DNA from 4 places in the Agrococcus sp. Ld7 genome. Region 2 is predicted to be linked to each of the others. Evidence: predicted binding sites of a transcription regulator. Region 2 holds the regulator's gene; each other region holds the start of a gene.
What was found. The regulator HrcA, encoded in region 2, represses chaperone genes, less so after heat shock. The targets are predictions, from matches to a motif close to TTNGCACTCGNNNNNNNCGAGTGCNAA.
Positions count from the first base shown of each region.

Region 1: the regulator HrcA is predicted to act here: its motif matches at 1,990-2,016, upstream of groES (co-chaperone GroES).
Region 3: the regulator HrcA is predicted to act here: its motif matches at 1,640-1,666, upstream of groL (chaperonin GroEL).
Region 4: the regulator HrcA is predicted to act here: its motif matches at 2,060-2,086, upstream of ACJJVL_RS12110 (Hsp20/alpha crystallin family protein).

Region 1 is NZ_JBISGY010000002.1:136,212-143,969, reverse strand. Features, by position in the region: gene ACJJVL_RS00860 (hypothetical protein) at 1-699, shown strand, start outside; gene ACJJVL_RS00855 (THUMP-like domain-containing protein) at 754-1,926, opposite strand; gene groES (co-chaperone GroES) at 2,090-2,386, shown strand; gene rarD (EamA family transporter RarD) at 2,454-3,365, shown strand; gene ACJJVL_RS00840 (ABC transporter substrate-binding protein) at 3,529-4,800, shown strand; gene ACJJVL_RS00835 (ABC transporter ATP-binding protein) at 5,036-5,830, opposite strand; gene ACJJVL_RS00830 (ABC transporter ATP-binding protein) at 5,827-6,822, opposite strand; gene ACJJVL_RS00825 (branched-chain amino acid ABC transporter permease) at 6,815-7,758, opposite strand, start outside.
Region 2 is NZ_JBISGY010000032.1:55,734-63,491, forward strand. Features, by position in the region: gene lepA (translation elongation factor 4) at 1-645, shown strand, start outside; gene ACJJVL_RS09410 (DUF1990 family protein) at 642-1,280, shown strand; gene hemW (radical SAM family heme chaperone HemW) at 1,283-2,488, shown strand; gene ACJJVL_RS09420 (DUF4870 domain-containing protein) at 2,496-3,398, opposite strand; gene hrcA (heat-inducible transcriptional repressor HrcA) at 3,573-4,586, shown strand; gene ACJJVL_RS09430 (DnaJ C-terminal domain-containing protein) at 4,587-5,675, shown strand; gene ACJJVL_RS09435 (16S rRNA (uracil(1498)-N(3))-methyltransferase) at 5,675-6,400, shown strand; gene ACJJVL_RS09440 (HIT domain-containing protein) at 6,425-6,769, shown strand; gene ACJJVL_RS09445 (PhoH family protein) at 6,804-7,758, shown strand, end outside.
Region 3 is NZ_JBISGY010000002.1:276-7,905, forward strand. Features, by position in the region: gene groL (chaperonin GroEL) at 1-1,603, opposite strand, end outside; gene ACJJVL_RS00160 (LytR C-terminal domain-containing protein) at 1,745-2,299, opposite strand; gene ACJJVL_RS00165 (DUF3263 domain-containing protein) at 2,296-2,652, opposite strand; gene msrB (peptide-methionine (R)-S-oxide reductase MsrB) at 2,725-3,126, shown strand; gene ACJJVL_RS00175 (DMT family transporter) at 3,110-4,111, opposite strand; gene ACJJVL_RS00180 (hypothetical protein) at 4,272-5,021, shown strand; gene ACJJVL_RS00185 (helix-turn-helix domain-containing protein) at 5,021-5,245, shown strand; tRNA gene ACJJVL_RS00190 (tRNA-Thr) at 5,339-5,413, shown strand; gene ACJJVL_RS00195 (hypothetical protein) at 5,501-6,358, shown strand; gene ACJJVL_RS00200 (hypothetical protein) at 6,355-6,900, opposite strand; gene ACJJVL_RS00205 (class I SAM-dependent DNA methyltransferase) at 6,897-7,630, opposite strand, start outside.
Region 4 is NZ_JBISGY010000035.1:88,498-96,255, reverse strand. Features, by position in the region: gene ACJJVL_RS12125 (DUF4303 domain-containing protein) at 1-451, opposite strand, end outside; gene ACJJVL_RS12120 (hypothetical protein) at 489-1,181, opposite strand; gene ACJJVL_RS12115 (hypothetical protein) at 1,188-1,907, opposite strand; gene ACJJVL_RS12110 (Hsp20/alpha crystallin family protein) at 2,170-2,655, shown strand; gene ACJJVL_RS12105 (hypothetical protein) at 2,716-3,312, opposite strand; gene ACJJVL_RS12100 (hypothetical protein) at 3,309-4,583, opposite strand; gene ACJJVL_RS12095 (heat shock protein transcriptional repressor HspR) at 4,711-5,142, opposite strand; gene ACJJVL_RS12090 (DnaJ C-terminal domain-containing protein) at 5,142-6,101, opposite strand; gene ACJJVL_RS12085 (nucleotide exchange factor GrpE) at 6,149-6,859, opposite strand; gene dnaK (molecular chaperone DnaK) at 6,856-7,758, opposite strand, start outside.

The DNA.
Region 1 (7,758 bases), on a different contig from region 2:
GCCTCCGAGCAGCGTGCCGGGCAGTCAGCCGCCACGTATCAGCAGCCGGATGCTGGGCAGCAGCAGTACGGGCAGCAGCCGGACGCCGGCCAGCAGCAGTACGGTCAGCAGCCCGGGTACGGCCAGACAGGTTCCAGCGCGCCCGCGTACGGCCAGGCCGGTTCCAGCGCGCCCGCGTACGGCCAGGCCGGCTCCAGCGCGCCCGGGTACGGCGCCGCCGCCGCACCCCAGTACGGTCAGCAGCCCGCATACGGTCAGAGCGCGCCCGCGCAGGGATACGAGCAGCAGCCCGCATACGGGCAGCAGTCCGGTTACGAACCGGCCGCCGCGCCCGCTGCTGGCTACGGCCAGCAGCCCGGATACGGCCAGCCGCAGGCCTACGGCGACTCCGGGGCGGGGTACGGCCAGCAGGTCGGCTACGCGCAGCCGGGCGAGAAGAAGTTCAAGGGCATCACGATCACCGCACTGATCCTCTCCGGGCTCGGATTGCTCGGCACCTTCATCAGCGGCATCGGCTTCCTCGCGGCGCTCGCGGGCGGGATCGTCGGGTTCGTGGCGATGAAGAAGAACCCGGAGGCCAAGCCCTGGCCGCTGATCGCCGGGATCGTCGGCATCCTCGCCGCGATCGCGTCGCTCGTGGTGATCATCGTGCTCACGGTGCAGTGGATGAACTACTTCGCGGCACTGAACATGATGTAGCACGCGCGCCCCGAAGCCCCCGGTCTGCGACGCGCTCGCCGGCCGGGGGCTTCGTCATGAGACCAGGCGATCGGCGAGGAGCGCCCGGTGGCGGCCGCCGATGCGCGTCAGGAACAGCGTGGCGCGCTGGTCACCTCGCAGCTTGAGCCGCTTGCGCAGCGCTGCGGGGTCGATGTCGGCCCCGCGCTTCTTGATCTCGAGGTCGCCGATCGCGAGCTCGCGCATGCGCCTCGCGATGCCTCGCTCGTCGAGCGGCATCGTCTCGCGGATGCGGAACCCCTGCGCGAGCGGCGTCGACACCTGCATCGATCCGCTCAGGTACGCGATGCCGTCGCTGACAGCGACCGCCTCGAGCTGCTCGGCGAGCGCGCCGATGAGCTCCGCACGGATGACCGCGCCGGCCGGCTCGTAGAGGAACGCACCGAGCGCTCCCGGCTCGGGATGCGAGATCGCCCCCGTCAGCTCGGCGGCGCCATCGTCGCCGAGCACCAGGGCGCTGCGCGCGATGCCTGGCCGCGCCAGCCGTCCCGTCCACACCACGGCCTCGACGGTCTCGAGCCCGTCCGTCACCCACTGCTGCTCAGCGTCGTCCGGCAGCAGGGAGCGGTCGATCCCGGGCGCCAGCTTCACGCCGGCAGGCCGCTCCGCTGCGTGCGCGAAGACCGCACGCAGCGACGGTGACCAGTCGCTCGGGTCGTTGAGGCGGCGGCGGTCATCGCGGCGTGCTGGATCGAACCAGCTCGCCTCGGCGTCGACCGCGGTCTCCATGGCATCCCCGTGCACGACGGATGCGTGCCAGGGCGACAGGTTGTACATGGCGATCGCCGCGGTGACCTCGTCGCGCTCGACCGCGGTGACCCGCATCCCGAGGGTCGCGAACGCGAGCGAGTCGGCGCCGATGCCGCAGCCGAGGTCGGCGACGGACGTGATGCCCGCCTGCCGCATCCGCCCAGCATGATGCGCCGCCACCCGCAGCCGTGTCGCCTGCTCGAGGCCCGCTTCGGTGAACAGCATCCCGGTCGCGAACTCACCGAACTTCGCGGCCGCGCGCCGCCGCAGCCGCGCCTGCGTCAGGACGGCCGCGACCAGCCGCGGGTCATGACCTGCCGCGCGCAGGCGCGAGACCTCGCGCACCGGGTCGGTGTGATCGCGCAGCTCCGACTCGGTGCGCTCGAGCAGCGCGAGCCCCTCGGTCGACAGCAGCAGTCGCAGCTCGGCAGCATCCATGGCTCCAGTGTCGACCATGCGGCGAAGCCCCGGTGCAAGCGCGCACTGCGCTCCCGCGAGCGATTGGCACTCATGTTGACCGAGTGCCAGCGGAGCGCCTAGGCTTGTCCTGTTCTCCGGCCCGTCCGGACGCACCCCACAGACAGAGAAGAAAGAGGCAACCGTGTCGGTTTCCATCAAGCCGCTCGAGGATCGCATCGTCATCCAGCAGGTCGAGGCTGAGACGACCACTGCAAGCGGTCTCGTCATCCCTGACACCGCCAAGGAGAAGCCGCAGGAGGGCGAGGTCGTCGCTGTCGGCCCCGGCCGCATCGACGACAACGGCAACCGCGTCCCGATGGACGTGTCGGTCGGCGACCGCGTGCTGTACTCGAAGTACGGCGGCACCGAGATCAAGTACGGCGCTGACGAGTACCTCGTGCTCTCCGCTCGCGACGTGCTCGCCATCGTCGAGCGCTGACGCAGGCTCTCACGCGAAGGCGGCTCCCCTGCGGGGGAGCCGCCTTCGCATCTCTCCGGGAGGACCGATGGGTCAGCACGCCAAGGCAGGCCTCGGGTACGCGCTGCTCGCGTACCTCTGGTGGAGCTTCCTGCCCGCATACCTGCAGCTGACGAAGGGCATCGACGGGTTCGAGCTCATCGGCTGGCGAGTGATCTCCTCCGTCATCGTCGCCTTTGCACTCGTCGCTGCCACCCGCGGCTGGGTCAGGATGCGGCAGGTGCTGCGCAGTCGCCGAGACACCTGGACGCTGGTGATCGCCGGCCACGCCGTGCTCATCAACTGGACGGCGTTCGTCGTCGGCGTGCTCTCGGACCGCGTGCTCGAGACCAGCCTCGGCTACTTCCTCAACCCGCTCGTGAGCATCGTGCTCGCGGTCATCTTCCTGGGCGAGCGGCTGCGACCGCTGCAGTGGGTCGCCGTCGCGCTGGGCGCGGTCGGCGTCGGCGTGATGATCGTCGGCTACGGCGAGGTCCCGTGGGTCGGGCTGATCGTTGCGGGCTCCTTCGGCGCCTACGGGCTGATCAAGAAGCGCGTCGGAGGCTCCGTGGACGCGCTGTCGGGCTTCACGATCGAGACCACCGCGGCACTGCCCGCAGCCCTCGTGATGATGGCGATCGCGTTCTCCATCGGCGGTGTCACGGTCGGCAACAACGGCATCGCGGGCGTGCTGGGCACGGCTGGCTTCGGCATCGTCACCGCGGTCCCGCTCCTGGCGTTCGCGGCCGCGACCCGACGCATCCCGCTCACCTGGATCGCCTTCCTGCAGTACCTGGTGCCGATCATGACATTCATGTTCGGCGCGTTCATCATGCTCGAGCCCATGCCGATCGAGCGCTGGATCGGCTTCGCCTTCGTCTGGGCGTCGGTGGCGCTCATCTCCATCGAGCTGGCAGGGAACCGCTTCCGGCGTCCGAGACCACTGCCGCCTGTGGGCTGAGCGGGCTGAGCCTCAGCGCTCGCTGAGGAATGACGCAGATCGTGTCGCTTGCACGAAGACCGTTACAAGGACGTAACGCGCAGAGGCCGAGTTCTGCGCATTCCTCGCCTACTGTTGCAACAACGCCCGCGTCAGCGAGCGATTCAAGCAACCGAGGAGCACAATGCAGTCCTTCCTTCGCACCCAGGGGCACAGCCCCCGCCGGTACGCCGCGCTCGGCGCAGCGACCGCCGGCGTGCTGCTGCTCGCCGCCTGCGCAGGCGGCGGCACCCCCGCACCGTCCGGCTCGACCGGTCCCGATGAGGGCGCGTCTGACGACACGCTGTACGTCGGAACGGTCCTGCCGCAGACCGGCAACCTCGCCTTCCTCGGCCCGCCCGAGTTCGCCGCCGTCGACCTCGCAGCTCAGGAGCTCGAGGCGGCCGGTTACCCCTACACGGTCGAGGTCGACCACCAGGACTCCGGTGACACGCAGACCGACATCGCCACGCAGTCGGTCGGCACGCTCGTCTCCGCAGGTGCTGACGTCATCATCGGCGCGGCGTCGTCGGGCGTCTCGTTCACCTTCATCGATCAGGTGATCGACGCGGGCGTCGTGCAGATCTCGCCGGCGAACACGTCGCCAGACTTCACCGATTACGAGGACGAGGGGTACTACTGGCGCACCGCTCCCTCGGATGTGCTCCAGGGCCGTGTGCTCGGCAACCTGATGGTTGCGGACGGCGCACAGACGGTGGGATTCATCACCATCAACGACCCGTACGGCACCGGTCTGCAGGAGAACGCCACGATGGCGATCGAGGCAGCGGGCGGCACCGTCACGGCCAGCGCGCTCTACAACCCGGGCGACACGAACCTGGCCACGCAGGTGGCCGAGGTGACGGCTGACAACCCCGACGCAATCGCGATCCTGGCGTTCGCCGAGACCGCGCAGATCGTGCCGGAGCTCGTCACGCAGGGCTTCGACGCCTCGGGCATGTACTTCGTCGACGGCAACCTGTCGAACTCGTACAACTTCCCCGAGGGCACGCTCGAGGGTGCGAAGGGCACGCTGCCCGGCAACCCTGCAGACGACACGTTCCGTGAGCGTCTGCTCGAGATCGACCCGGAGCTGGAGGACTTCTCCTACGCGCCCGAGTCGTACGACGCCGTGGTGCTCGCAGCACTCGCAGCGATGCAGGGCAGCAGCCCCGACTCCGACACGATCCGCGACAACCTGCAGGCGGTCTCCAGGGATGGCGCCAAGTGCGAATCCATCGAGGACTGCATGGCCCTGATCGAGGGAGGCGAGGACATCGACTACGACGGTGTCTCCGGCCCGATCACCTTCGATGAGAACGGTGACCCGACCGAGGCGTACATCGGCATCTTCCAGTACGGTGCCGACAACCAGTACGAGTTCGTCCGTACGGAGTTCGGCTCGCTCAACGAGTGACCTGAACCGCACGCGAGGGGGCTCGGCTTCGGCCGGGCCCCTTTTGCGTCGCTCGCCCCGCCAGCGCTCTGCCCGCGCTGCCGAGCGGGCTCTGCACCGCCCGCCCTCGCCGCGGGCGCAGAAGGCCGCGCCCGCGCTGCGCGCGCAGGCCCCGCCCTCCGGGAGAGCGGGGCCTGGTGCGCTGCGCACGCAGAAGGCCCCGCCCTCCGGGAGAGCGGGGCCTCGTGCGCTGCGGCTATTCGGCCAGCGGATCTACTCTCGTCTGCGCGTCCGTCTTCGCCTTCTCCTCGACATCGGTCGCGAGCGTGCCGAGGTAGAGCTGGATGACCTTCGGGTCGTTCAGCATCTCTCGTCCGGTGCCGGTGTAGGCATCCTTGCCGTGATCGAGCACGTACGCCCGGTGCGAGATCTGCAGGCAGCGTCGAGCGTTCTGCTCGACCATCACGATGGTCACGCCGTGGCTGTTGATCTCGGCGACCCGCAGGAACGTCTCGTCCTGACGCACGGGGCTGAGGCCGGCGCTCGGCTCGTCGAGCAGCAGCACGGAAGGATCCATCATGAGCGCTCTACCCATGGCCACCATCTGACGCTCACCTCCGGAGAGGCTGCCGGCGCGCTGCTTGCGGCGCGAGACGAGCTCCGGGAAGAGCGCCCCGACGAAGTCGAAGCGCTCCTTGAACATCTTCGGCTGCTGGAACAGGCCCATCTCCAGGTTTTCCTCGATCGTGAGCGAGGGGAACACGTTGTTGTTCTGCGGCACCATGCCGACGCCCTTGGCGACGAGCTTGTCGGCCTTGAGCCCGGAGATGTCCTCCCCGTGCAGCAGGATGTCGCCGCCGCGCACGTTGACCTGTCCGAACACGGCCTTCAGCAGTGTCGACTTGCCCGCGCCGTTGGGGCCGATGATGCCGATCAGGTCGCCCTGGTTGGCCACGATCGAGCAGCCGTTGAGGATGTTCACTCCCGGCAGGTACCCCGCAACCAGATCCCTGGTCTCGAGCACCGGTGTGCTCGTCGCGATGTCGTTCATCGGGCGTCCTCCTCGGGGTGCGCGTCCGATCGCCCGTGCGCGTCTGCGTCGGTCGTCGACTCCGCGGATGCGGTCGGGCCGGCCTCGGCGGACGTCTCTGCGTCCGCGTCGTCCTTGATCTGCGCCACCTGCTGGTTGGTGAGCGTGCCGAGGTCCGTGTCGTGGTGCGCGCCCAGGTACGCGTCGACGACGGCCTTGTTCTGCATGATCGTCTCGGGTGGACCCTCTGCGACGACGCGGCCCTCGGCCATGACGATCACCCAGTCGGAGATGTGCCGCACCATGTGCATGTCGTGCTCGACGAACAGCACGGTCATGCCGTCCTCCTTCAGCCCCCGCACGTGATCGAGCAGGGACTGCGTGAGCGCGGGGTTCACGCCGGCCATGGGCTCGTCGAGCATCACGAGCGTCGGCTCGCTCATGAGCGCCCTCGCCATCTCGAGCAGCTTTCGCTGCCCGCCAGAGAGCGACGCGGCGTAGTCCTCGCGCTTCGTGTCCAGCTTGAACCTCGCGAGCAGCGTGTCTGCGCGCTCGGTGTTGGCAGACTCCTGCGCCTTCCACAGCGGGCGCACGAGCGCGGCGAAGATGCCCTCGCCGCGCTGGTCGCGGGCGCCCAGCAGCATGTTCTGCAGCACCGTGAGGCGACCGAGCGACTTCGTCAGCTGGAAGGTGCGCACCATCCCGCGTCGGGCCACCTTGTGGCTCGGCACGTGGGCCAGCGACTGGCCCTCGAACGACCAGGTGCCCTTGTTCGGGCGGTCGAAGCCCGTCAGCAGGTTGAAGAACGTCGTCTTGCCGGCGCCGTTGGGCCCGATGAGCGCGGTGATCGCGCCGCGGGGGATCTCCAGGTGGTCGACGTCGACCGCGGTCAGGCCCCCGAACTGCCGCACCACACCGTCGGCGACGACGATCGGGTCGACCTTCTTGCAGCCCGGGGCGACCTCGCCGTCGACGAGCGCATGCGTTGCTGGCTCAGTGGTGGTGTCAGACATGGAACGACAGCTCCTTCTTGTTGCCCAGGATGCCTTGCGGTCTGAATACGACGATCGCGATGAGCGCGAGGCCGACGAGCACGAAGCGCAGCTGGCCGGCCTGGGTGCCGGTCATGTCGCCGAACGCGCCGATCGACTGCAGGCCGCTCAGCAGGCCTCCGGTGAACGACAGCAGCACCCAGAACAGGATCGATCCGAGCAGCGGGCCGAGCACTGTCGCGGCGCCTCCGAGCAGCAGTGCGGTCCAGATGTAGAACGTCATGGCGGTCGCGAAGTTGTCGGGCTGCACCGCGCGGGGCAGCACGAACATGATGCCCGCCAGCCCGCCGATCACACCGCCGAGGATGAGCGCCTGCATCTTGTAGCCGTAGACGTTCTTGCCCAGCGATCGCACCGCATCCTCGTCCTCGCGGATGCCCTTGATGACGCGGCCCCAGGGGCTGCGCATGAGCAGCCAGACGATGATCAGCGCCACGATGACGAGGCCCCAGGCGAGGATGCGCACCCAGGTGTCGTAGGCGGTGCCGGCCCACGGCCCGATGCCGTACATGCCGCCCGCCAGCGGGTTCAGCGCGTCGATGTCGCCCTTGTAGTCCTGGCCGCGCAGGCCTTGCGAACCACCGGTGATCGTCGAGTACTCCGATGTGCGCATCGTGAAGCGCACGATCTCGGCGGCCGCGATGGTCACGATCGCCAGGTAGTCGCCGCGCAGCCGCAGGGTCGGGATGCCGAGCAGCAGCCCGAACGCCACCGCAGCGACGATCGCGACCGCGACCGCCGCCAGGAACGACAGCCACGCCGGCCAGCCGAGCGTTCCCGTGGGGTCGACCTGCATCGTGAAGATGGCGAAGGCGTAGGCCCCGACGGCCATGAACGCCGCCTGGCCGAAGTTGAGCAGCCCGCCGTAGCCGAAGTGGACGTTGAGGCCGATCGTGG
Region 2 (7,758 bases):
GAGTTCCCGGACGGGAAGATCAACTCGATTGTCGAGCCGATGGTGCGCGCCACGATCCTGGCGCCCAAGGATTACGTCGGCGCCATCATGGAGCTGTGCCAGTCGCGCCGCGGCACGCTCGGCGGCATGGAGTACCTCTCGGAGGACCGCGTCGAGCTGCGCTACCGGCTGCCGCTGGGCGAGATCGTCTTCGACTTCTTCGACCAGCTGAAGTCGAAGACGCAGGGCTACGCCTCGCTCGACTACGAGGTCGACGGCGAGGAGGAGGGCGACCTGGTGAAGGTCGACATCTTGCTGCAGGGCGAGCAGGTCGACGCGTTCAGCGCCATCGTGCACCGCGACAAGGCCTACGCCTACGGCGTGCTCATGGCGGGCAAGCTGCGCGAGCTCATCCCGCGGCAGCAGTTCGAGGTCCCGATCCAGGCCGCCGTCGGTGCGCGCATCATCGCCCGCGAGACCATCCGCGCGATCCGCAAGGACGTGCTCGCCAAGTGCTACGGCGGCGACATCACCCGCAAGCGCAAGCTGCTGGAGAAGCAGAAGGAGGGCAAGAAGCGCATGAAGATGGTCGGCCGCGTTGAGGTGCCCCAGGAGGCGTTCATCGCCGCGCTCTCGAGCGGTGAGACGAAGAAGGACGCGAAATGACCATCCCCATCCGCGATCGCGCGACCAACTACGGCTCGGTCGGCGTGACGGCACACTTCGACTTCCACCGCTTCCCGCCCAAGGGCTTCGAGGTCGTGCAGCTGCGCAGCCGCATCGGCCACGGCCGCCCGCGCTACGACGCGGCCGTCGCGGCGCTGCGCACCTGGAAGGTCCAGCGGCTCGCCGGCATCGAGGTCGATGTGGTCGGCACCGAGGCGGGCAGCACCTACCGCCCGGTCGGATTCGAGGGCACGGAGGCGACCCGCGCGGCCAGCACCGAGCCCCAGCAGGACTTCGGTCCCGACGGCGAGCCCTTCCTGCAGCCGGGCGACTCGATCGATCAGCGCGTGCGCTTCATGGGGATCCAGATCCATGCGCCCATGCGCGTGATCGCCGTCGAGGAGGAGGCCTCCAGCCACGGTGTCATCCTCGGCTCCCTGGACGGCCACCCGGAGTCCGGCGAGGAGCGCTTCACGATCGAGATCGCGGACGACGAGACCGTCTTCATGCACTTCCGCGCCATTGTGCGGAATGCGAAGTGGTGGGTGAAGCTCGGCGCTCCGGTCGCGAAGGCGATGCGCAGCAAGTACCACGACCGCTACCTGACGGTGCTGCGGTCCATCGACGTCCGCTGACCGTGGGGCGGCTGCCCGAGGGAGAGACGGCACCGGCCGACGGCACGCTGCCTGCGGGCACCGCCGTCGACGCGCCGTTCGGCGCCTACATCCACGTGCCGTTCTGCTCGGTGCGCTGCGGCTACTGCGACTTCAACACCTACACCGCCGATGAGCTGCGCGGCGCGACGAGGGCCGGCTACCCGTCGGATGTCGCCGCCGAGATCGTGCTCGCCCGACGGGTGCTCCGCGAGCTCGGACCGCTGCGCCCGATGCAGACGGTGTTCTTCGGCGGCGGCACACCGACGCTGCTGCCAGCCGGCGATCTGGTGCACATGCTGCAGGGCGTGACGGATGCTTTCGGTCTCGCAGCCGGTGCGGAGGTCACCACCGAGGCGAACCCCGACTCGATCGACGCGGCCGGCCTGCGGCAGCTGCGCGATGGCGGCGTCACCCGCGTCTCCTTCGGCATGCAGTCGGCGAAGCCCCATGTGCTCGCGGCGCTCGATCGCACGCACGACCCTGAGCGCGTGCCGCTCGTGGTCGACTGGGCACGGGAGGCGGGGCTCGAGGTGAGCCTCGACCTCATCTACGGGGCACCGGGGGAGTCGCTCGACGACTGGCAGGCCTCGCTCGACGCCGCGATCGCGATGCAGCCCGACCACGTCTCGGCCTACGCCCTGATCGTCGAGGACGGGACGGCACTGGCGCGCCGCATCCGCCGCGGCGAGCTCACAACGCCCGACGACGACCTGCAGGCGGCGATGTACGAGGCGGCGGATGCAACGCTCAGCGCGGCCGGCTACGCATGGTACGAGGTCTCCAACTGGGCGCGGGATGCCCGCGTCGCGCGGCACAACCTCGCCTACTGGCGCGGCCACGACTGGTGGGGCTTCGGGCCGGGTGCCCACAGCCACGTCGGCGGCGTGCGCTGGTGGAACGTCAAGCATCCCGCGGCGTACCGCGACCGACTGCTCGCGGGCGCGTCCCCGTCGCTCGCGCGTGAGGTGCTGGACGACGAGACCCGCCGCGTCGAGCGCGTGCTGCTGGAGTCGCGGATCGCGGAGGGCCTGCCGATCGACCTGCTCGAACCGGAGGGACGCGTTGCGGTCGCCGGGCTCGTCGCTGAGGGGCTCGCAGACGGCAGAGCCGCCCTCGCCGGCCGGGTGATCCCGACGCTGCGAGGGCGGCTCCTGGCCGACGCGGTGGTGCGTCGGCTGCTGCCGTGAGGCCGCGCTACTTCACGAGCCGCCAGTTGAACGGGTAGCGGTAGGAGCCGCCGCCGTTCACGCGCATGCCACCGATGATCGAGAAGATCGCCTGCAGCAGGCCCGGGATCCAGTAGAGGGCGCTGATGAACCCGAGCAGGCCGAACGTCGGGATGGCCAGCAGGATGCCCACGAACATGATGCCCACGGCGAGGATCGTCATGAAGATGCCGAAGTTCAGCGCTTCCTTGGACTCCTGGCGCGCGAAGGCGCTGCGGTCCTTATAGATGAGGAAGACGATGAGCGGCCCGATCCAGCCACCGAAGCCGCCGGTGATCACGGTCGACAGTCCCGAGAGGTGCCCCCACATGCCGGCGTTCTTCTCGTCGACGGGCGACATCGGTGCGGCAGCGCTGTACTGCGGCTGACCGGGTGCGCCGTACTGCGGCTGACCGGGCTGCCCCGGTGCGCCGTACTGCTGACCGGGCTGCCCCGGTGCGCCGTACTGCGACGGTCCCGGCTGGCCGGGAGCGCCGTACTGCGATGGACCGGGCTGGTTCTGCTGCGCGTGGGGAGGCTGACCGCCCAGCGGCTGGCCGGCGCCGCCCTGCCCCGGCGCCGCCGACTGCTGCCCTGACTGACCGTAGGTCGGAGCGCTGCTCGCCTGGCCGTAGCTGGGCGCGCCGTCGGACCCCGGCTGCTGGCTCTGCTGCCAGCTCTGGCTGCCCTCGCCAGCGCTGAAGGCGGGCTGCCCGGGAGCCTCCTGCTCGGGAGGCACGGGGGCGGAGGAGAACGACTGCGCGGGCTCACCGACGCCCGGGGCCGCTGGAGCGCTCGGGGTAGCGTGCTGCTCACCGGTGACGGCGAACCCGTCGGCGGACTGGTCTGCGGGATCGGTGCCCTCTGCACGAGGCGTATTCGGATCAGACATTGCGTGCCTTTCTTCGATCGTCGTCGCAAGGCGCCGGAGCGCGCCGCTCCTATCATTGTGCGCCTCTCCGCCTGAGGATCCCATGCCAGAGTTGCAGACGGGTAGGATTGGCAGTCAGGAGCAGAGAGTGCCAAGCGTGGGGCGTCCTATCGCCTGCAGCGGAGAGGAGCGCGGATGGTCTCGGATCGCGGTCTCGACGTGCTGCGCGCGATCGTCCAGGACTACGTCGCCCTGCGCGAGCCGGTCGGCTCGAAGTCGATCGTCGAGCGGCACGCCTTCGGCGTCTCCGCCGCCACCATCCGAAACGACATGGCGCTGCTCGAGGAGGAGGAGCTCATCGCGGCTCCGCACACCTCGTCCGGCCGCATCCCCACCGACAAGGGGTATCGGGTCTTCGTCGACCGGCTGCAGCGCATGCAGCCGCTGTCGCACGCGCAACGGGTGGCCATCACGCGCTTCCTCGCCGACTCCGTCGACCGCGAGGATGTGCTCGACCGCACCGCCCGACTGCTCTCGCAGCTCACGAATCAGGTCGCGCTCGTGCAGGTGCCGCTGCGCCGCCACGCGGTGGTGCGCCGCGTCGAGCTGGTCGCGGTGGTCGAGCATCGGCTGCTGGCTGTCCTGATCCTTGATTCCGGACGCGTCGAGCAGCGCGTCGTCGACGCGCAGCAGCGGATCGACCCGGAGCAGGCGACCGCCCTCGGCCGCGCACTCACCGAGACCGTCGGCGAGCACACGCCCGCCGAGGCGATCCGACGCCTTGCCTCGGTCGCGGCGACCGCCCCCGACGCGCTCAGGCCCGCGACCGGCGCCGTGGCGCAGGCGCTGGGCGAGATGCTGCAGACGGGTGGCGGCGACCGCATCGTGATGGCGGGAGCATCGCACCTCGTGCGCGAGGAGCGTGACTTCCAGGGCACGGTGACGCCCGTGTTCGACGCCATCGAGGAGCAGGTCACACTGCTGCGCCTGTTCGACGAGATGGGCCTCGAGGGTGAGGTCGCGACCCGCATCGGGCGTGAGCTGACGGGCCCGCTGGGGGAGGCCTCCGTGGTCGCCTCCACCTACAGCACGGACGGCATCGAGGGACATATCGGCGTGCTGGGACCGACCCGCATGGACTATGCAGGAAACATGGCCGCGGTGCGCGCTGTTGCGCGCTACCTCACGCGGCTGCTGAGCGAGGACTGAGTGACAGACCACTACGAGACCCTCGGCGTCGCGCGCGACGCCGGCCAGGACGAGATCAAGAAGGCCTACCGCAAGCTCGCTCGTGAGCTGCATCCGGATGTGAATCCGAGCGCGGAGGCCTCGGATCGCTTCAAGGACGTCACGCACGCCTACGACGTGCTGGGCGATGCGCAGTCGCGCGCGGAGTACGACCGCGGGCCCACCGCGGGTGCGGGCTCATTCGGCTTCGGCGACATCTTCGAGCAGTTCTTCGGCGGCGGAGGTCGCACGAGCGGCCCTCGCTCGCGCAAGCAGCCCGGCCAGGACAGCCTGCTGCGCGTCGACCTCGACCTGGCCGACGTGATCTTCGGCGTGCATCGCGAGCTGCGCGTGCAGACCGCGGTGCTCTGCGGTACCTGCGACGGCGCGGCGACAGCTCCCGGCACGAGCCCCGAGCGCTGCCTGCAGTGCGGCGGCTCCGGCCATGTGCAGCGCCAGGTGCGCTCGTTGCTCGGCAACGTCGTCACCAGCCAGCCGTGCGTCGTCTGCCAGGGCTTCGGCAGCGTCATCCCGCAGCCGTGCCACACCTGCGCCGGCCACGGCCGGGTGCGCGCGGAGCGGACCATCCCGGTCGACATCCCCGCAGGCGTCGACACGGGCCTGCGCATCCAGATGCCCGGTCAGGGCGAGGTCGGCGAGGGTGGCGGGCCGGCCGGCACGCTCTACCTCGAGATCAACGTGCGTCACCACGAGGTGTTCAGCCGCGACGGTGATGACCTGCTCGGCACGATCGAGGTGTCCATGCCCGACGCAGCGCTCGGCACGCGCGCGACGCTCGATGGCATCGACGGCTCGATCGACGTCGAGGTGCGCGCCGGCACGCAGTCGGGCGATGTGATCTCGATCGCGGATCGCGGTGTGACGCGGCTGCGGGGCGCGGGTCGCGGCGACCTCAAGCTCGGCGTGCAGGTGCTGACACCGACGAAGACCGACCGCCGCACCGAGGAGCTGCTGCGCGAGCTGCGCGAGCGCACCAAGGCGCCCGGCCCTCAGCTGTCGCAGCACCGTCAGGGGCTCTTCGCCAAGATGCGCGACCGCTTCCGGATCTGATGGCGCACTGCTACTGGCACGACGCGCTGTCGGGCGCGGCGGCAGGCGACCTCGTGACGCTCACGGGCGACGAGGCGCATCACGCGGCCGTCGTGTCGCGGATGCGGCGCGGCGAGCGCGTGCTCGTCAGCGACGGCAGGGGAGTGCTCGCCGAGGGCGTGATCGACCGTGCCGAGCGCGATGGCGTCGACGTGGTGCTGCAGCGCATCGAGCACGTCGACGCGCCGAGCCCGCGGATCGGCCTCGCGCAGGCGCTCGCGAAGGGAGACCGCGCCGAGCTCGCGGTGCAGGCGGCGACCGAGCTCGGCGTCGATGCGCTGGTGCCGTGGCAGGCGCGCCGCAGCGTCGTGCAGTGGAAGGGCGAACGGGGAGAGAAGTCGCTCGAGCGCTGGCGCAAGGTCGTGCGGGAGGCGGGCAAGCAGGCGATCCGGCCGCACCTGCCGCAGGTCGCTCCGGTCGTCGACACCGCCGGGCTCGCGCTGCTCGCCGGCGCGTGGCAGCTGATGGTGCTGGACCCGGCCGCGCCGCGCTCGATCGCCGAGGTCGCGATCGAGCGCGACGTGCTGCTGGTCGTCGGTCCCGAGGGCGGCATCGATCCCGCCGAGCTCGAGACGCTCGACGCCGCCGGCGCGGCCCGCGTGCGCATGGGCGACCACGTGCTGCGCACGTCGACCGCGGGGCCGGCTGGCCTCGCGGCGCTCTCGCTGCGACTCGGCCGCTGGTGAGCGGCACGAAGGTAGGCTGATCGCATGGCCGAGCCGACACTGTTCGAGAAGATCGTCGCACGCGAGATCCCTGCGGAGATCGTGCTCGAGAACGACCGCATCATCGCGTTCACCGACATCAATCCGCAGGCACCGATGCATGTGCTGGTGGTGCCGAAGACCGCCGCGTACCGCGACGTGGTCGAGCTCGCTGCAGGCGACCCCGACCTCCTCGCCGAGATCGTGCAGGCGGCGCGGGCCATAGCGCGGGAGCGCGCCGAGGGCGACTTCCGCCTCGTGTTCAACACCGGCGAGCTCGCCGGACAGACCGTGTTCCACGCGCACGCACACGTGCTCGCAGGAACGCTCGGAGAGGGTTCGCTTGCCTGACGACACGCAGTCGATCGAGATCGACGGCATCGAGATGGTGCGGCTGCTGGGCCCGCAGGATCGGCTGCTGACGCGGCTGGAGCGCGAGCACCCCGATGTGCACGTCGCGGTGCGCGGCAATCTCGTCACGCTCACCGGCCCCGAGCCCGCGGTCGAGGTCGCGACACGGCTCGTGCAGGAGCTCGTCGACCTCGTGCGGCAGGGCACCGACCTCACCGACAGCGAGGTGGGCGTGGGGTCGCGCATCCTGCGGCAGGACTCCACCCGCAGCCTCGCCGACGCGATCGGCGAGGTCATCCTCACCTCCAGGGGCAAGTCGATCCGCGCGAAGACCGAGGGCCAGCGCGACTACGTCGAGGCCATCGACGCGCACACGATCGTGTTCGGCATCGGCCCGGCCTGCACCGGCAAGACCTACCTTGCGATGGCGAAGGCCGTGCAGGCCCTGCACCGCAAGGAGGTCAGCCGCATCATCCTCACGCGTCCCGCTGTGGAGGCGGGCGAGCGGCTGGGCTTCCTGCCCGGCACCCTCACCGACAAGATCGACCCCTACCTGCGGCCCCTGTTCGATGCGCTCAACGAGATGATGGACCCGGAGCTGCTGCCGAAGCTGCTCGCGACGGGTGTCGTCGAGGTCGCACCGCTCGCCTACATGCGCGGCCGCACGCTCAACGACTCGTTCATCGTGCTCGACGAGGCGCAGAACACGAGCCCGGAGCAGATGAAGATGTTCCTCACGCGCCTCGGGTTCGGCTCGAGGATGGTCGTCACGGGGGATGCGACGCAGGTCGACCTGCCGGCCGGCACGTCCGGCCTGCAGGTCGCGAAGCAGGTGCTGCACAGCCTTGACGACATCCACTTCGCGACGCTGACGAGCGCCGACGTGGTTCGGCACACGCTCGTCGGCGCCATCGTGGACGCCTACACCGAGCACGACCAGCGGCAGATGGCGCGCACCGCCCGCGCGACCCAGCAGCATCGCAACCGCG
Region 3 (7,630 bases), on a different contig from region 2:
CCGTGGGGTCGGCCGGCATGGCCGGCGCCTTCTCGGGCTTCTCGGCGACGACTGCCTCGGTGGTGAGGAAGAGGCCAGCGATCGACGCGGCGTTGGCCAGCGCGGAGCGCGTGACCTTCACCGGGTCGGAGATGCCAGCAGCGAGCATGTCGACGTACTCACCGGTCGCGGCGTTGAGGCCGAAGCCGACCTCGAGGTGGCGCACCTTCTCGGCCACGACGCCCGGCTCGAGGCCGGCGTTGAGGGCGATCTGCTTCAGCGGAGCGTCGACGGCGACCTTGACGATGTTCGCGCCGGTCACCTCGTCGCCCGAGAGCTCGAGCGCGTCGAACGCGGTCTTGGCGGCCTGGATGAGCGCAACGCCACCACCGGCGACGATGCCCTCCTCGACAGCAGCCTTCGCGTTGCGGACGGCGTCCTCGATGCGGTGCTTGCGCTCCTTGAGCTCGACCTCGGTCGCGGCACCCGCCTTGATGACGGCAACGCCACCGGCGAGCTTCGCAAGGCGCTCCTGGAGCTTCTCGCGGTCGTAGTCGCTGTCGGTGTTGTCGATCTCCTGGCGGATCTGACGCACGCGACCCGCGATGGCGTCGGCCTCGCCGGCGCCCTCCACGATCGTGGTCTCGTCCTTGGTGATGACGACCTTGCGCGCACGGCCGAGCATGTCGAGCGTCGTGTTCTCGAGCTTGAGGCCGACCTCCTCGGAGATGACCTGGCCGCCCGTGAGGATCGCCATGTCGGCGAGCATCGCCTTGCGACGGTCGCCGAAGCCGGGAGCCTTGACGGCGACCGACTTGAAGATGCCGCGGATCTTGTTCACGACCAGCGTCGCGAGCGCCTCACCGTCGACGTCCTCGGCGATGATGACGAGCTGCTTGCCCGCCTGGATCACCTTGTCGACGACCGGGAGGAGGTCCTTGATGTTCGAGATCTTCGAGTTGACGATCAGAACGTAGGGGTCCTCGAAGACCGTCTCCTGGCGCTCCGGGTCCGTGACGAAGTACTGCGACAGGAAGCCCTTGTCGAAGCGCATGCCCTCGGTCAGCTCGAGCTCGGTGCCGAAGGTGTTCGACTCCTCGACGGTGACGACACCCTCCTTGCCGACCTTGTCGATGGCCTCGGCGATGAGCGCGCCGATCTCGGGGTCCGCAGCAGAGATCGCGGCCGTGGCGGCGATCTCCTCCTTGGTCTCGACCTCCTTGGCGTTCTTGAGCAGCTGCTCGGAGACGGCCGCTGCCGCCTTGTCGATGCCGCGCTTCAGGCTGATCGGGTCAGCACCGGCCGCGACGTTGCGCAGCCCCTCGCGCACGAGCGCCTGAGCGAGCACGACCGACGTGGTGGTGCCGTCACCGGCGACGTCGTCGGTCTTCTTCGCGACCTCCTTGACCAGCTCAGCGCCGATCCGCTCGTAGGGGTCCTCGAGCTCGATCTCCTTGGCGATCGAGACGCCATCGTTCGTGATGGTGGGGGCGCCCCACTTCTTCTCGAGCACGACGTTGCGGCCGCGCGGCCCGAGGGTCACCTTCACCGCGTCGGCGAGCTGGTTGAGTCCACGCTCGAGCCCGCGGCGGGCCTCTTCGTCGAATGCGATCATCTTTGCCATTGCAGTCTCGTCCCTCCTGGACGCCAGTACGTTCAACTGGCACTCCATCCGAGGGAGTGCCAGCGCCAAGTCTGGCACTCGGCGGGGTCGAGTGCAAGCGCGCGGGCGGCGATGCGCCCGGAGCCAGGCCGGAAGCGCCGACTACGGCGCCGGTGTCTCCGTGACGGGCTCGTGCTCGAGCTCGCCATCGTCCCGCGGCTCCGCGCTCGGTGCGACGCCGAGCGCATCCGGTGCCACCACGATCGTGATGGGCGTGCCGGAGAGGCGTCCGTCCGACTGCTCCTCGGTGCCGACGCCGAGCTGCGCCGCGAGCCCTCGGGCGACCGGCGCGAGCGCCTCGTCGTCGTACCAGACGACGGTCTCGCTGCCCTCGGTGCTGCCGGCGGTCGCGACGACGTTCCAGCCGGCGTCGGCGAGCGCCTGCCCGACGCCCGCGCCGAAGCCGCCCTGGCCCGAGCCGTCGAGCACGGTGATGGATGCGTCGAGCGCCGGATCGATGGCACTCGGATCGGTCACCAGCGGCGGCGGCGGGGGCTCGGTCGGCACGACCTCGCGCGGGCGCAGCGCGTCCAGGACGAACAGGCCAACGGCGGTCAGCACGATCACCGTCGCCAGCGCGCCGAGCAGGATCGCCCAGCGCGGCCACCGCTTCGTGCTGCTGGAGCGATGCGCCCCCACGCGATGCGTCCGGGTCATCGGGCCTCACGCAGGCGCAGCAGCCTGCCCACGAGCATCGGATCGTGCCGCACGGCCGCCTCCGTCTCGAGACAGCGGTCGAGCACCTGGTAGTAGCGCGTCGTGGTCCATCCGAACTCGGTGCGGATCGCGCGAGCCTTCGCGCCGCCGTGGCTCGCCCAGCTCGCCTCGAAGTCGAGCACCCGGCGGATGCGCTCCTCGCGCGCCGCGGCGAGGTCGTGGGCCGCGGCATCCGTGGCCTGCCCGTCGGGCTCGGATGCCCGCGACTCGGCGCTCGCGAATGCGCGGGCGGCCGACTCGTCGCCGGTGGCCTCGTCGTGCGAGCGCGCGTGCGTCCGCGGGTCAGTGGCCATGCTCCGATCCTATGGCGGGCCCACCGTTCCGCCTGGCGCGAAACGCATGCGCGGCGGTCGTACGCTGGAACCATGAACGAATCGCGCGAACGATCCGACGCCGAGTGGCGGACCGCCCTCTCCCCCGAAGCCTTCCGGGTGCTGCGAGAAGCCGGCACCGAGCGTCCGTGGACGGGCGCGCTGCTCGATGAGCAGCGCCAGGGGGTCTACACGTGCGGCGCGTGCGGCAACGAGCTCTTCCGCGACGAGACGAAGTTCGACGCCGGCTGCGGCTGGCCGAGCTTCTACGAGACGGTGCGTGAGGACGCGGTCGAGCTGATCGAGGACCGCACGCTCGGCATGGTGCGCACCGAGGTGCGCTGCGCCAACTGCCACAGCCACCTGGGGCACATCTTCGATGACGCGCCGCAGACGCCCACGGGCGACCGCTACTGCATGAACTCGTTGGCGCTGAACTTCACGCCGGAGGGCTGACGCCAGACGCGCGACGCGTCGGTCGCCGGATCGACGACACGGCGACCGCCGTGATCGTCAGCGCCGCGCCGACGAGCGACCACACCGTGACCGGATGCTCGGCGGGGAAGAGCACGTCAAGCGCGACCGAGGCGAGCACCTGCCCGCAGATCGCCGCCAGCCCCAGCGCCAGCACGCCCAGGTGGTGCACCGCGACGGAGCTGAGCGCGACGAACACGACGCCGAGCGCACCGCCGACGTAGAGCAGCGGCTCCGCGGGCAGCGGCCGTGATTCCTGGCCAGCCAGGCCCTGCACGACGACGACCAGGCCGAGCGCGACCGCGCCCACGGCGAAGTTCTGCGTCGCCAGCGTGATCGCCGAACCCGTCTGCCGCTGCACCGAGCCGGCCATGGCCTGCTGCAGCCCCTGCATGAGGCCGGCCGCGAATGGCAGCACGACGAGCCAGGCGACATCCAGCTGGCCCGAGCCCGCCAGCGCGATGCCCACGGCCAGCATCGCCAGCAGCGCGCCGATCACGCGCGGTGGCGTGATGGGCTTTCGCGCAAGGCCTCCGAAGCCCAACCGGTCGACGGCGAGGCCGCTGATCGTCTGGCCGGCGACGACGCCGACGGTGAACAGCGCGACGCCGACGACACCGATCACGAGGCTCTGCGTCGCCACCAGGAATGCGCCGATGACGCCGGTGGAGAGATACCACCAGGGCATCGTGCCGTCGCGGACCACGCGGAACAGCCTGCGCATGCCGGCGCGATCCCGCTTCGAGAAGGCCAGCACCGCTGCCAGCACCAGGCAGCCGATGACGAACGAGATGAAGGCGGCGAGGATGCCGTGCTCGAGCCGCGCGCCCAGCTCGCCGTTCAGCCGTCCCTGGGTCGCGAGCGCGCTGCCCGCGAGCACTCCGACGAGCGTCCACCCGAGCACGTTGCGGTGGTCTCCCTCGGCGTCCGGTGTGTGCGCAGACGCGGTCGTTGGCTGCTCCGTCACCGGGCAAGCCTAGAGCGCACCGGGCGCTCGACGTCCCACGCCGAGGCTGCACACGAAACTCCGTGCCCTGACTGCTCACACAGTGCTTGACGCCGGCCCGATCCAGCCCTACCTTATCGATATTCGTTACTATCGATAATCGTTTGGAAGGTCGTGCCCGATGAGCTGGTTCCTGCTCCTCACCGTCATCGCCATCGGCCTGCTGAGCATCGCCGGGATCGCGGCGCTCACACGTCGCGGCGCCGACGAGCGCCGCGACGCCGCGGCACTCCCGGTCATCATGATCGGAGCCACGGCCTATGCGGCGCTCGCCGCGATCGGCACGCTCTGGTCGACCATCGCCACGCTCGCCGCATCGCAGGTCCAGGTCGCGCTCCCCGTCCGGACCTTCTGGCCGAGCCCGCTCCCGGGCGTCACGGACATCAGCGGCCCGACGGCCTCCGTGGTCTCCGGAGGATTCAGCGTCGCGGCGGTGGAGGTCACGGGGCTCGATCTCACCGCTCGCGCGTTCCTCGCCGGCGGGATCATCGTGCAGGGCGCGACCCTCGTGGTGATCGGCATCGTCGTCGCGCTCCTCTGCCGGCGGCTGCTGACGGACGCTCCGTTCGCCGCTTCCCTGACCAGATCCCTCAGGCTCGCAGCCGGAACGCTCGCGCTCGGCGGCATCGTATGGCAGGCGCTCACCGCGATCGGCAGCACGCTCGCCGCAAACCAGGTGCTGCGCATCGACTCGTGGGCGTTCACCGGCGATGTCCCGGCCGGCGGGGTCGCCGACACGGGGCTCCCCGAGCCGTCGCTCGCCTTCACCATCGAGTTCTGGCCGATCCTCATCGCGCTCGCGCTCGTGGCCGTCGCCGCGGCGTTCCGAACCGGTGAGCGGATGCAGCGTGAGACGGCGGGCCTGGTCTAGTGGGGAGCGCGGACGACGAGCCGACCGGCATCCGATGCAGGCTCGACGCACTGCTGACCGAACGCGCCATGACGCTCACGCAGCTGAGCGAGCGCGTGGGCGTGAGCGTCGTGAACCTGTCGGTGCTGAAGAACGATCGCGCTCGGGCCATCCGCTTCTCGACGCTGGTCGCGATCTGCGACGCACTGGAGTGCGAGGTCGGCGACCTGCTCGTGCGCGACTGATGCACGGTTGACCGCCGAACGCTCCTCGCGGGCCCGCGGCTGCACCCCCGCGCCCGACCCGCCTAGAATGGCTCGGTGCCGCTCGCGCGGCAGGCCTCCTTAGCTCAGTGGTAGAGCAACGCTCTTGTAAAGCGTAGGTCGTCAGTTCAATCCTGACAGGGGGCTCCAGGTAAACTCTGGGGAGTTGACCCAAGCCGGAGACATGCCGGAACCGGAATCCCCGCCAGAACCCCGCCTTCTGGATAGCGTCGCCACATGAACGCGATGTTTGAAGAACTGCAGGACGCCTCCGAGTCTCCGGAGCTCGCGGAACGCGCAGACCTAACCGCGACGGAGGCAGCGGACTTCATACGGGCCGAGAACCTGAGCGTCATCTCTGTTATCAACGACTTCACTCGCGCCACCTTCAAGACTCGCGGCGGACGGCTGGGCAGTGGGATGGGCCTGCTGCTCGAAGGACTCTGGGGCTACCACATGAGCCGAGCGCTCGCACCCCATGGCGTCGAGATCGCCTGGATCGCGGACGACCAGTACAACGACTATGCATGCATCGACGCCGCCGCTGAATGGGATCCGGTGACCGCCGAGGGGGAGCTCTTCCGCATCGAGGCCAAGACGATGAACCTCGGTGCTGAAGAGTCGAAGGCGCACTTCGCCGAGCTGCAAGCGGGCATCGGCCCCAACGATCTGCTCCTGGTCATGACGTGGTCGTGGGAGCCCGAGCCCGGCGGGCAGCGAGTCTGGCCGAAGATTGTGGAGGTGTTCCTCGACCGAGCATTGCCGCTCGCTGAACTTCGCGACCAGTTGCATATCGCGCGAGGCGGCACGTTCGTTGATGCCGACTATTGCCCGGATGGGTGCGAACCAGACCTGTGCCAGCACGATGGCGAGCCTCTCAATGCCAATGGCAAGCGGGAGCGGCTGTCCGGCCCCGAAAGCCGACGGCCCTCGGCGAGGGTCTCGTTCGCGGCCAACTTCGGCGGCCTGTTCCGAATGATTGGTACCTCAAGTGCGGACAGCAAGCGGCAACTGGAGCTCATCCGTCGTGCGAACGTGACTGCCGACACATACGTGTCGTTCGTTCGCAAGAGCAAGGGCAGATCCGACGGCTAGAGCTGGGTCACCGAGAGTTCGAGCCGACGCAGGTCGGCCGTGAACTTCGCAGCCTCTGCTCGCAAATCAATGGTCTCCACGGCGAGTCTGTTTCGCCGACTCAACTCGGCAACTTCCTCCGGCCAAGGGATTTCCAGAGCGAGCAACTCCCTGACGTTAACTCTCGGCAGATTGGCCCCGGCGACGAGCCGTTGGACTTTCTGGGTGAAATCCGCGCTACGCAGAACGGCGGCCAAGTAGTAGGCCGAGTCATCGAACAGAGGTCGGAGTGGCGCGATGTCTGTGCTGCAAGCTCCCGGCTCCACTGCCACGCAGCACTTCCGCAGTTGAGGGCGCAGCTTGCCGTACAGGATATCCCCGGCCTCGAACCGAACCTTCGCTGACTTGACCTCGTAATCACCCACACGAGCTTCGACAACCTCACCGGTGCCTTGCGAGATGTGCTCAAGAAGGATGTACTGCCACTGCACCTGCATCTGCTCTGGCTTGACTCCGCTTCGGACGGGCGCGACAACGGCGTGAAGGGGAACCGTCTTCCTCATGAGGCGACCTCCTGCTTTAGTGCGACGACTCGATCGAGCATTAGTTGCAAGCGCCCGCCGAGCGCCGCCAGTACGTCCTCCGAGTCGACGTGTTCAACGGATGCTGCATCCGCGTCGCCGAGGTACCGCGAGGGGTTCAGGTTGAGCCCCGCCGCCACGATTTCTTCGGTCGGGACGCAACGGTGCGCGATTAGGGCGTCTTGTCCTCGGACCACGGCGATCGCTTCGGGAAGGTCATTGAAGCCGATTGGCTCGCGACGAGCGTCGAGCGAAAACCCGTCGTTCGCTACCCGGACCATCTGGGTGGCCGCGCCATCGGGTTCGGCTCGCCACACCAAGATCGCAGTCTTGACGTCGGTATAAGGACGGAAGACTCCGCTCGGCAACTCGATCACGGCAGCGAGCGAGTTGCCTCGAACGAGCATTTCGCGGATTGCGGAGCCAGCACCCGAACTACCTGTCACGACGCCGTAGGGGACAACGACGACGGCACGCCCTCCAGGCCGAAGTAGCTTCATCATCCTTTCCAGGAATAGAAGCTCGGTCTTCTTGGATCGAGTAGTGAAACGGCTGATCACCTCATCAGAGACCGCGCCCGCGAACGGTGGATTCGCAAGAATCACGTCGGCCTCACCGAGGGTCGCGCTGAGACCATCTGCGACCATGACGTCGCCGCCAGCGACGTCATGGAATGCCAGATTGGCGCTTGCGATTCGAGCGACGGTCCGGT
Region 4 (7,758 bases), on a different contig from region 2:
CGGGCCACGCGTCGAAGAAGCCCTCCCGAGCGGATGCAGCCATCGCGCGCGCGATCGCGCCCCACACGGCGAAGCGAAACTCCTGCATCCCGGCGACCCCGAAGCCCACCTGCGGCGCCTCCGGTGCGACCTCGAGCTTCGCTTGCGCCAGCTGCTCGCGAACCGAGGCCAGAGGGTCGGCCGAGTCCGAGCCTGCGAGGTCGAGATCCCACTCGCCGATGTGCCACTTGGAGTCCAAGGCGAACTCCGGGTCTTCCGCGACCATGCGCTCGAGATTCGCGCGCGAGTTCGCGAATGCCACGATCGAGCCGGCGTCGGCGTCGGTTGCGATGCCGATTCCGGCGACATCGTCGGCTGGCCGTGCGGCCACGACCGCGAGCAGGGCCGCCTCGAGCACGGGCTTGACGTCGTCCGAGAACTGCTCGGACCAGGCCGCAAGGTCAGTGTTCATGCGGCGACTCTATTGGCGGCCGCCAACGTGCGACGACTCATGGCCGGCCCCCGAAGACATCTCTCCCCGAGTTCCGCAGTGCCTCGATGACCGCGTCGCGCCCGAGCGCGTCGGCTTCCTGCAGATTGCGAAGCACCGCGCGGGCGTTCGCGATGTTGTGCTGTCCGGCGACGTTCGGCGCCCATGTCAGGTTGTGAGGTCCCGTGTACCAGTCGATCCTGTTGCGCTCCAGGATCTCCTTCATCTGCGCGGCCACTGCCTGCTGGCGCGCGCCCACGCCCCTCTTGAAGACGATGTGGTGACCATGGGGCGCTTCCATGTCGGCCGGCGGCCGACCGTGATACTCGGCTGTCAGACGGCCGAAATCGGGAGCGGGAATCTCACCGGACTCGACCGCGGCCTGGCGGGCGGCAGCAGTAGCGGCGTTGGCGGCTTCCGTGTCGACATCCGGCCAGGTGTCTCGAGCGTGCGGACCGTCGGGTGCGGATGCCGGCTTGTTCAGGCCGTTCGCGTCCGGCGAGGAGGGCTCTGGCGTGTGGTGACCCGGCGCGCGGTCGGGCTTGCGCTGCGCGCCGGCAAGCTCGGCATCCTTCGCCTCGATCTGGCGCCGGATCTGCCGTGTCTTCGCGCCGAGCTTGGTCGACTTCTGCGAGACGGCCCTCGCGGCCTTGGGCGCCAGCTCCTCGATGACGTCGAAGGCCTCCTTGAGGATGATCTTGATCGTCGACATCCCGTATCACCCTGTGAAGATCTGGCAGGAGGTGATCTGGGCGATGAAGTCGTCGGCGAGCCGATCCTGATCGGTCGCGTTCGCATCGAAGTCGGCGGCGGCGGCGTCGAGCGCATCCAGGTCCGCCTCGAACTTCGAGACATCCCCGATCGCCCCCTCGGTCACCTCCGCCTCCAGCATCGCCGTGATCCCATCCATCATCGGTCCCTGCAGGGGCTCGATGATCATGGGCAGCAGCTGCTGTGCGAGCTGATCGACGGCGATGTTCGTCAGCACGTCGAGCGCCTTCTTGCGCGCGACGAGGATCGCCGCGTTGGCCGCCAGCGAGGCACCGAAGGTGAAGAATGCGCCCGCGACGGCGGCGGCGATCTGCGCGGCCGTGATCACGAGCTCGGCGATCACCTTGACCTTCAGGGCGACGACCGCCTCGGCACCGATATCGATCCCACCCGCTACGGGATCGAGCGCATCGATCAGCTTCGCGATGTTCGAAGCCCTGTCGGTGTCCCACGCGTTCGTGAACGAGCTGGAGACCTGCCCGTGCACGGCTGCGCCGACGCCGGATTTCACGCTCTTGTCGGCGACCTCGACCGTTCCCACGATGTCGTCCTTGAAGGTGCGCATGATCTGGGCCGCGCGCCGCATCTCGTCCTCGTCGAGCGGGGGCCAGTCATAGCCGAGCATGTCGAGCACCCACACCAGCTCGCCCGGTAGGTTCATCGCCATCGGGGGTGCCTCCCATCGTCATCGTGATCGTATGGCGGCGCCGCGCGCCAGCGCGATGGGCAGTCCTGCCCATCGTCTGCCGCAGCAGCAGTCGTCGCACGATGCATCCGTCGCCCTCCCGGTGCCGTGCTGAGCGTCTCCCCAGTTGGAGATTGGCACTCTCATAGGGAGAGTGCCAATACTGGAGACGGCCCCGAGACGGGCCGCGACAGACACCGGGTCGTCGCGCAGGGCGACGACCTCAGACCAGGAGGAGGTTGTCATGGCGCTGACCTTTGATCCCTTCCGCGAAATGGATCGCATGGCGGCTCGACTGCTCACGAGCGGCGGCACGCAGCGCTCGGCGAGCTGGATGCCGATGGATCTCTACCGCTCCGACGATCACTACGTCGTGAACGTCGACCTGCCCGGCGTGGACCCCGGCTCGATCGACCTGGACGTCGACGCGAACACGCTCACGATCCAGGCCGAGCGCACCATCGGTGCCTCCGAGGGCACGCAGTGGCTCGCGCAGGAGCGGCCCGCCGGCCGCTACATCCGTCAGCTCGGGCTGGGGAGCGACGTCGACCTGGAGAAGATCCAGGCAACGTACGAGCACGGCGTGCTGATGCTCACGATCCCCGTGGCCGAGCGCGCGAAGCCCCGCAAGATCACAATCGAGCAGGGCAGCGGGCAGACGGCGATCGACGCCGACAGCCAGGAGGGCCGGTTCAGCTCGTCGACCAGCGAGAGCAGCTCGCCGGCGTAGCGCTGGCGCGCCGCAGCACCGCAGCACCGGCCGGGCGGCACCTGCCGCCCGGCCGTCGTGCTACGCGGGCACGGCGGCCGCCCGTCGTGCCTCACGCCGCGCGATCGCGAGCCAGGTGCGCGGGCCGGCCAACCAGCCGATGAGCGTCGACGTGAGGATCGACAGCACCACCCAGGTCGACGCGATGATCCAGAAGCCGACCACGCCCGTCAGCAGCACGAGCAGCCCGAGCAGCCAGCTCGACAGCGTCGACAGCACCGCCTGCAGACCGGTGCCGATCGCCGCACCCCGGAACGTGACGGATGTCGCGCCGACCACACCCGCCGCGCGCATCCGCCGCGTGCTCAGCCAGCTGCCGAGCGCGATCGCGCCGACCGCGAGCAGCACGAGCACGAGCACGAGCGGCGCCAGCCAGCCTGGCTGCAGCTGCTCGATCCAGTCGATGACGCCGCGCCCCCATTCGACATCGTCGAACAGATCGATCACGGCGGCGCGCAGGATCACGAGCACGAGCGCCGACACGAGCAGCCCCCAGACGAGGCTCGCGCCCGCCGCCACGAAGGCGAGGCCGACGGCGCCCGCGGACTGCACCGCAGCCTTCTGGCTCGGGCTCAGCGGATCGGCCCGCTCCTGGCGGCGGATGGGCCTGCGACTCATCGCAGCGCGCTGCCCGGGCCGGAGGGATCGCTGCCCCGCCTCGACGGCTCACCCCGCAGCCGCACGTCGGTGAGCTCCGCCTCGTCCGCGGCGCGGGCGGCAGCCTCCTCGGCCTCCGCGAGCGCGCGGAAGTCGATGCGCGGCTGCGCCTGCGACCAGAAGAGCCAGCCGAACAGCAGCCCCACGCCTCCGGTCAGCACGACCGCGACACCGAGCTGCCAGAACAGCACCTCCCACATGGTGCCGGTCGTGAGCGACGCCTGATCGTTCGCGAGCACGAGCACGAAGCCGCCGATGAGCGCGGTCGGCCACACCACCATGCCGATCAGCCCCGTGGCCGCCGTGGTGCACAGCCAGGCGAGCCAGGTGGAGCGATGCGGCTTCGCGAGCCCCGCGGACCTGCCCCACATCGCCTGCAGCAGCCATCCGAGCGCCAGGATGCCCCCGCCCACCAGCAGGCCGATGAGCGCGGACGCCCAGACCCGATCGATCATGGTCCAGCGCGCGATGATCGCGGTGAACGAGTCGGCCTCGAAGTCGCTCGAATCGCCCGAGCCATGCAGCAGCAGCGCGAGGGCGACAATCAGGAAGAACGCGGTCAGCAGGTGGGTCGCGAGCGCCATCACGGTCTGGCCGAGCCAAGCGCTCAGCAGCGCGGTTCGCCGCTGCTTCGGCGTCCACGGCACGCGTGGGGGCGGGGGCGGCGGCATGGCCGCGTACAGCGGTGCGCCGTTGAGCACTGGCCCATACGGCACAGGCCCGTACGACCCAGGCCCGTACGACCCAGGCCCTGGTGCATAGCCCGCTCCGTAGGGCCCTGCCTCGTGCGGCCACGGCCGTGCAGCGGCGGGATGCTGCGGGGGCGGGCCCTGCCGCTCAACCGGCGCACCGGCGAACGGCATGCCCGCCGCGGGATTCTGCACCTGCCAGGCCGTGGGCACGAAGCGCGTCGGCATGGATTCTGCGACGGCCGGCGCGAAGCCCGGCGGGAGCAGGCGCCCGGGCATGCCACCACCGGGGTTCGCGATCTGCGATCCGGGCGCACCGACCACACCCAGCCGGGCTCGCCGTGCACTCGCGCGATCCCGCGCGCGGTTCTCGATCGCGGTCGACGGCACGAGCGCATCGCGGCCGGGCGCGGACCGGCGCGGGCGCTGCTTCGCCCTGCCAGCGGCGGCCGCTCGCGCGGCTGCATCCGCGGGCACCGGGCTGTTCGCGCCGGGTGGCGGCGGAGCGCCGGCGGGGTCGGTGGCGTCGCGCGGATCCGTCACGATCGGTTCGTCTTCCTCGCCTGACCGGCGCAACCGGGTGCGGCGCGGAGCCCCGACCCACGGGGCACCGGGGAGTGCATCCTCACCGTCGCTGCCACGCCCTCATTCTGGCACCGAGCCCCGGTCGTCAGTGGCGGCCCGGGCGCCAGAGCACCATCTGCCCGGGCTTCGCGGGGCGAGCGCCCGCGCGCAGCGCCGTGATGCCGGTGTGGCCGACCGCGAAGACGCGCCGGCCCGCCTGCTGCATGACGGCATCCGCGAGTGCGGCCTCCAGCTCGCGCACGCGCGCACGCAACTCGCGATTGTCGTCGCTCATCTCGAGGATCCGGCGGATGCCCTCGAGCGAGACACCCTCGCCCGAGAGCAGCTGCACCTGCTTGAGCCGCCCGATGTCGCGCATCGAGTAGCGCCGCGTGTTGCCCGCCGTGCGGGCGGGCTCGACGAGCCCGAGCCGGTCGTACTGCCGAAGGGTCTGGGCGTGCAGGCCCGCGAGCTCGGCGGCCGCCGCGATCGAGAAGATCGGCGACGACTCGTCGAGGCCCTCGGGCACGCCCAGCATCAGGAGGCCGTCGCCTTGGCGAGCAGGTCGTCCCGCGGTGACTCGGCCGGGCCCGCCTGCACGAACGCCTCGAGGTGCGAGACCTGCTCCTTGGTGAGGTGGCCCGGCACCGCGACCTGGATGGTCGCGAGCAGGTCGCCCGTGCCCTTCTTGCCCGCGACGCCGCGCCCCTTGACGCGCAGCACGCGGCCGGACGGGGTGCCCGGGGCGACCTTCAGCCGCACCGGAGCCCCGCCGAGCGTCGGCACCTCGATCGTCGCGCCGAGCGTCGCCTCGGCGAACGTCACCGGCACGTCGACGCGCAGGTTGAGGCCATCCATGGTGAAGACCGGATGTGGCCGCACCTGCACCGTGAGGATCAGGTCGCCGGGCTCGCCGCCGGCCGGGGACGCATCGCCCTTGCCCGCGAGCTTGATCTTCTGCCCGTCGTGGACGCCAGCGGGGATCTTGACGGTCATCGTCTTGCCGCCCACGGTGAGCTTGAGCGTGTCGCCCTGCACCGCCGACGTGAAGTCGAGCGCCGCCCGGGCGCTGACGTCGCGACCCTTCGGCGGGCGGCGCTGGCCGAAGCCGCCGCCGAAGCCCGCGCCCCCGCCGCCGAACATGCCGCCCAGCAGATCCTCGAAGTCGCCCTGCGAGTACTGCACCCGAGGTCCCCCGCCGAAGCCGCCGAAGACATCCTCGAAGCCCCCGGAGCCGCCGGGTGCGAAGCGCGGACGGCCGCCGGCCATCGCGCGCACCGCGTCGTACTCCTTGCGCTGCTTCGGGTCGGCGAGCACGGCGTGCGCCTCCGAGATCTCCTTGAAGCGAGCCTCGGCCGACGCATCGCCCGGATTCGAATCCGGGTGGAACTGCCGCGCGAGCTTGCGGTACTGCTTCTTCAGATCGGCAGCAGAGACATCCCTCGCGACGCCCAGCACAGCGTAGAAGTCCTTGTCGAACCAGTCATTGCTGGCCATGCGTCACCTCCTGTTCGTCTCGTACGGCCGCTGCACGCCCGCCCGGCTCACTCTGCCGGAGCGAACACCGCGACCTTGGCGGCGCGCAGCACGCGCTCGCCCACGCGGTAGCCGGTCTGGATGACGTCGGCGACGACCGTCTCGGTCACCTCGGGGTTCGGCAGCTGCGCGACGGCCTCGTGCTTGTCGATGTCGAAGGGCTCGCCGATCTCACCGAGCCGCACGACGCCGAGTGCCTCGAACGAACCGCGCAGCTTCGCCGCCACGATCGCGAGCGGCCCCTCGGCCAGGTCGCCGTGCTTGTCGGCGAGATCGAGGTCGTCGAGCGCGGGCAGCAGCGACGTGATGACGGATGCCGTGGTCGCCTCGCGGTCGCCCGCCCGCTCCCGCTCGACGCGGTTGCGGTAGTTGACGTACTCGGCGCGCAGGCGCTGCAGCTCGTCGAGCTGCGCCGCGGACTTCGCCTCGAGCGCTGCGCGCTCGGCGTCGACCGCCGCGGCCTCGCCCTCGAGCAGCGCGCGGTCCTCGGCGCTGAGCTGATCGTCGAGCGCCGCAGCCTCGCCGGCGCCGTCACCCCCGTCCGTGGCGGGCGCAGGCGCATCCGTCGACGCGGTCTGGTCACCCGCGCCGGCCTCGCCCGCCAACCCGGCGGCCCCGGAGCCGGCCGAGGCCGGCTCGCGGGGCTCGCCCGTCACGGGGTCGATGCGGCGCTTGTCGTTCACGCGCGGCTCCTCGAACTCCTCGTGCTGGTTCGTCATGACTTGTTGCTCTCGTCCTCGTCGTCCACGACCTCGGCGTCGACGACGTCGTCCTCGGGGCTCGCGTCGGCCTGCGGCTCCTCGCCGCCCTCTGCGGGCTGCTCGGCCTGAGCCTGCTGGTAGATCGCCTCGCCGAGCTTCGACTGCGACTGCTGCAGCCGCTCGACCGAGGTCTTGACCGCCTCGTCGTCGTCGCCCGCGAGCGCGGCCTTCACCGCATCCACGTCGGACTGCACCTCGGTCTTCACGTCGTCCGGCAGCTGCTCGCCGTTGTCGGTCAGCACCTTCTCGACCGAGTACACGAGGGTCTCTCCCGTGTTGCGCAGCTCGGCGGCCTCGCGACGGGCGTGGTCGGCGGCTGCGTTCTCCTCGGCCTCCTTCACCATGCGGTCGATGTCCTCCTTCGAGAGGCTCGAGCCACCGGTGATCGTCATCGACTGCTCCTTGCCGGTGCCCTTGTCCTTGGCGGACACGTGCACGATGCCGTTCGCGTCGATGTCGAAGGTGACCTCGACCTGCGGGATGCCGCGCGGTGCCGGCGCGATGCCGGTGAGCTCGAACGTGCCGAGCGGCTTGTTGTCGCGCGTGAAGTCACGCTCACCCTGGAACACCTGGATGGCGACAGAGGGCTGGTTGTCCTCCGCCGTCGTGAAGGTCTCGGAGCGCTTCGTGGGGATGGCCGTGTTGCGGTCGATGAGCTTCGTCATCATGCCGCCCTTGGTCTCGATGCCGAGCGACAGCGGCGTGACGTCGATGAGCAGCACATCCTTGCGCTCACCCTTCAGCACGCCGGCCTGCAGCGCGGCGCCGACGGCGACGACCTCATCCGGGTTGACCGACTTGTTGGGCTCCTTGCCGCCCGTGAGCTCCTTCACGAGGCTCGTGACCGAGGGCATGCG